2 regions of the Nitrosomonas sp. ANs5 genome follow, and region 1 is predicted to be linked to the other one. Evidence: predicted binding sites of a transcription regulator. Region 1 holds the regulator's gene; the other holds the start of a gene.

The links. The regulator FliA, encoded in region 1, starts transcription of late flagellar genes. The targets are predictions, from matches to a motif close to CTAAAGTTNNCNNAAANNNTGCCGATANNA.
Region 2: flgM (flagellar biosynthesis anti-sigma factor FlgM) is a predicted target of FliA. The motif match lies at 1,453-1,482, and genes of this name have one in related genera.

The regions. Positions count from the first base shown of each region.
Region 1 is NZ_JBEUDO010000025.1:33,843-36,243, forward strand. Features, by position in the region: gene ABTW62_RS07900 (hydroxylamine oxidoreductase) at 135-410, opposite strand; gene ABTW62_RS07905 (RNA polymerase sigma factor FliA) at 779-1,489, opposite strand; gene ABTW62_RS07910 (MinD/ParA family ATP-binding protein) at 1,498-2,394, opposite strand; gene flhF (flagellar biosynthesis protein FlhF) at 2,387-2,401, opposite strand, start outside.
Region 2 is NZ_JBEUDO010000008.1:7,477-9,877, reverse strand. Features, by position in the region: gene ABTW62_RS03290 (OsmC family protein) at 1-544, shown strand, start outside; gene ABTW62_RS03285 (flagella synthesis protein FlgN) at 644-1,096, opposite strand; gene flgM (flagellar biosynthesis anti-sigma factor FlgM) at 1,103-1,414, opposite strand; gene ABTW62_RS03275 (peptide chain release factor 3) at 1,695-2,401, opposite strand, start outside.

The DNA of each region.
Region 1 (2,401 bases):
CCAAACAATACAAAATGAGTCTCTATACAACTTTATTTGCTCGGCCGAAAATGCTTCAGAAATATGAAACACAAAAAATAAGCCGAAAAAAAAGGGCCTGAGAACAGGCCCTTTTTTTGGAAAAAGCAAGCTAATTAATAGCCGCCTTGCCAGGCATCGCCCGAAGCTTCACGTGCTTTCTTGACGATAGCCACGGCATCCGCACATTTCACTCTTACAATTTTTCCATCCTCAACATCAGTCCGGCTTTTAACGACATCAGTCGGTTTCTTATCTTTGCAGGACATATAGTTCAGGAGATCCTTAGCCGCGATTGGCGCCAAGGAAGAAGTCAGGTTACCACTTGCAAATGTTGCAGTCGAACCCAATACAAAAATCGAAACAAAAGCTGCAACGATTACTTTGTTCATTTGCGTTCCTCTTTAATAGTTTCAAAACCAAATCCATCGCCTGACAATTCTTTCAGGCAAAATCCCGCGGCTTGTTTTTAAACCAAGCTTTCCGAAAGGAAAACATTAACACAGATGAGTGGCCGGCAAATACCTTAACCCTCGCCATTCCCTGGTTAGCATGGACCCTGCACATTCTATCAAGTAATTCAAAATTTTTGCATCAAAAACGATCAATTTCCCCAAACTTCGGTAACGCTGGATCCATTCCATTGCCAGAAGCCAGCATCGAACGCGCCTCCTCACCGGCTTGTGCCGGAGCAGATCACAGGAAGCACGCTATTTCGACAACTCATTCCATCCGCCAAGCGGGACAATGCCCAGTCCATTCACTTGTCTCTTAAACGCGCGCGCAACCGGGCAATTGCCTGAGCATTGAGCTGGCAGACACGCGATTCACTGACACCCAGCACTTCACCAATTTCGCGCAAATTCATTTCCTGCTCGTAATGCATACCCATGACCATTTTTTCCCGGGGAGGCAAATGCTCGATCGCCTCGATCAGCAATTCACGTAGATTTTTTTCCAGCAGATGATCGAGCGGCTCGTTTTCCCTGTTACCGCACAGACGATCGAGAAAATGATCTTCCTCATCTTCCTGGAAATCCTCGTAATAGATCAGCTGCCCGCCACGCGCATCCTGCAGAGCGCCCTGATATTCCTCCAGAGACATATTCAATTCGTCGGCCAGCTCCTGCTCGCTGGGAGGATGATCCAGGCGCTGTTCCAAGGAACGGACGGCCGCTTCGATCTGACGCATCTTTTTGCGCAAACTGCGCGGCAGCCAGTCCGCGTCCCGCAGTTCATCCAAAATCGAACCACGAATACGCTGAGCCGCGTAGCTTTCAAACTGACGGCCATAAGAGCCCTCATAGCGGCCGATTGCATCCATCAGCCCGATCATACCCGCCTGAATCAGATCATCCACCTGAACGCTCGCCGGCAACTTGGCCATCATATGATAGGCGATCCGCTTGACCAATGGCGTATATTCGATAATGAACTGCTCTTTATCAATCGTGCCGGTTTCGGTATACATAGGCTCGCTCAAACCGTAAAATCCGCCATATTATTGAGATGGCTCGTACGAATCAGGCGATGCATGAAATTTTCCATTCCACCACCGTCTGTTCCAGGACAAGGGTAACGAATCATTTTTTCGGCCAGCTGCCGAAAATCCGCAGCAGACCGGGAAGCTGGAAAGGCTTCTACCACCGACTGACAAAGCTGGGTGGAACGATAGAGCTTGTCATCGAATGGTATACATCCCATCCACTCCAGTCTGACGGCCAGATGCTTGCGCGCGACAGCGGCAATATTTTCAAAAATATCGCGCCCCATGCTTTCAGATTCCACTTTGTTGACCAGCACCAGGAAATCCCGCCGCGCATACTCCTTGCTCATGAGTTTGATCAGTGCATAGGCATCGGTAATGGACTTACCGGTCCCCGAAAGCACGATCAGTACCTGCTGAGAAGCCAGACTCAGCGGCACAACATGACTGGCTGTCCTGATGGCGGTATCGATCAGCACGACATCGACCGACAGGGTCAATTCACCAAAGCTTTTGATCAACCACTCCTGATCGACTGGCGCAAGCTTTGCCAAGGAATCCATGCCACGCACCGCTTTCAGAATCAGCACACCCCGCGGACCCTGCGTCAGCACCTCCTCAAGGGGCCTCTCCCGATTGATCGCATGCAGCAAATCAAAATGCCCCTCCAGACCAAGATTGGCACTCACATCGTTATGCCGCGGATTCTCATCCAGAATCAGCACATGCCGGCCGATCTGCGCCAGCGCCATGGCCAGATTAATCACTGTGCTGGTTTTACCCACGCCGGTCCGGCCACCGGCCACTGTATACACACGCACCCCTTGCTCGATATCCAGCGCGCTCAGCGCACGCAAGCCGGAAGCCTGGTCCCTCATAGGGTTAGTCATGCCCCGC
Region 2 (2,401 bases), on a different contig from region 1:
CACCAAAACCGTCAACGGCGTCAATGTGACCGCTTTGTTCGAAACGATCGATGCGGTCAAGAATGACCAGGAGTTGGCTGCATTTCAGTTCCGCAGCAACAATCACTGGATAGACGGTGGACACAACCGTTCCTCCATTCAATCCTTTTATGGCTGCCGCAGCGAGGATACCACGCGCAGCGAGCCTTTTATGCTTGATGCCGATGAACCGCCCATCCTGCTCGGCCAGGATAAGGGCGCGAACCCGGTCGAATATATCTTGCACGCGCTGGCAGCATGTCTCACGACCACCATGGTCTATCATGCCGCAGCACGCGGAATAGAAATTGAGGCCGTTGACTCTGCACTAGAAGGCGATCTCGATTTGCGGGGATTTCTCGGACTCTCCGATCAAGTACGCAAGGGCTATCACGATATCCGGGTCAAGATGCGCGTCAAATCAAGCGCCACCCCGTCAGTGCTAAAAGAGCTTGCCCAGTTTTCGCCCGTCTTTGATGTGGTCTCCAGATCCGTTCCAGTCAAGGTAGAAATCGAGACCTATTGAGTGATGCATATTTCCCGCGGCAGCGGGTGCTTGCATCGGTTGCAGTGGAAGCAGCCAATAATGTTTCACGTGAAACATTATTGGCGCGACAAACAACTTCTAAAAAGTAGTCGCTCCCTTGGCGCTATAGAGTGTGACTCGCCCGGCTGCACTCTGCAAGGCGCTCAAGGTTCGTTGGGTATGCGATAGATGGTTTGAAACAATGACGGCATTGGTTAGATTGAGCGCCTTGGCGCACCGGGCTAGGTCAAGCAGCTGCTTCCAGGCGCATTCGATTGCTGACTCAGCGTGATTGCCTGATAACCACATTTTAATTCCCTGCGCACCGTCAGGCAGGCCGCCAGCGGTTAACAGCTGATTCCGCCGCGCCTCTAACTGCGAAAGCTGATCTGCTACCCGATCCTTGTCTCCGGTCAATAAAGACAATTCATTTATATCTCCGTCAGCGAGTGTCTTCTGTTCCCGCTCGAGCAAAGCAAGAAATGTTTTCATAGCCCCCAGCTCAAGCTGCAAAACTTCATAAAGTGTGCCGCTATTCAAGATTTTGTGCATTTGTCGTCACTTGTCGGTGGGTGGACGCTTGGTCTGGATAAGCTCCTTGACAGATTCCAGTAAGCGGTCTGCAACAACCTCGGGATTGACCTTGAAGCGCCCCTCGCTAATGGCCTGCTTGATTTCAGCAACCTTGGCGGCATCCACTACCTGGTCATTCGGATCGGGTGCCTGTATTTGCGTGGCAAGCGGACTGATATGCACATGCCCCTGGCCCTGAACGGCCTCGGATTTGGCGGCGCCCGCCTTATCCACTTTTCCTTGATCACCACCAGCGGCGACACCCGAGCGGCCCCGGATTGTTTGATCTATCTTCAAGGTTAAATTCCTTATGGTAAGCACTCATATAACTTTGAACGTATCGGCATTTAGCATTGGAACTTTAACTGATAGCAGCGGATCACGATCAGCATCCAGCCGCATCATGCCACGTGCATTTTATTACAAATATATGCTCAAACAAGCGACTATTTCAACCAGGATATAATCAAGCTATGGATTGCAAAAGAGGGGCCTTATGACGCCAGTCATCAGCCTGCCAGTCGATGCTGAATTAAAGCAGAAGTTTCCAAACAGCTCTTCGATTATCCTCTTGCGCTCAAACGGCATGCGCCTGAAACATGAGCCCGGCATGCTCCCGCATTTTATGAAAATGGATAGCTGGCCAGTTTTCCTCCGCGACACTGATTTCGGCCGCGAATGAGGCCAGAAAAGTGGGGGCTTCCACAGCATCGTAGGCAATACGGTGGGCATTTGCCTCAATGAATCTTTGCAGTTCGCGTGGATTATCGGCGGTTACCCAGCGAGCCAGCTGATACTTGGCCGGAGCAATGCGTGCCTCGACACCATACTCGTATTTCAGACGGTGGGTTACGACCTCGAATTGCAAAGCACCTACCGCGCCCAGCAACAGAATGCTGCCAATATGTGGACGGAATACCTGGATCGCACCTTCCTCCCCCAATTGAGTCAGTCCAAGCTTAAGCTGCTTGCTGCGCAGTGGATCGGCAATTTCTACAGTCTGGAAAATTTCGGGCGCAAAGAAAGGCAAGCCGGTAAATTGCAAGGCTTCCCCCGCTGTCAGGGTATCGGCCAACTGCAGTGTGCCGTGATTGGGAATACCGATAATGTCGCCCGCATAAGCGGTCTCAAGCAGCTCGCGTCGCTGCGAGAGAAAAGAGACAACGGTATTTGTGCGAACCTCTTTTCCACTGCGCACGACTTTCAGGTTTATCCCGCGCTTGAATTCACCCGAGCAAATACGCACGAACGCAATCCGGTCCCGATGCGCGGGGTTCATATTGG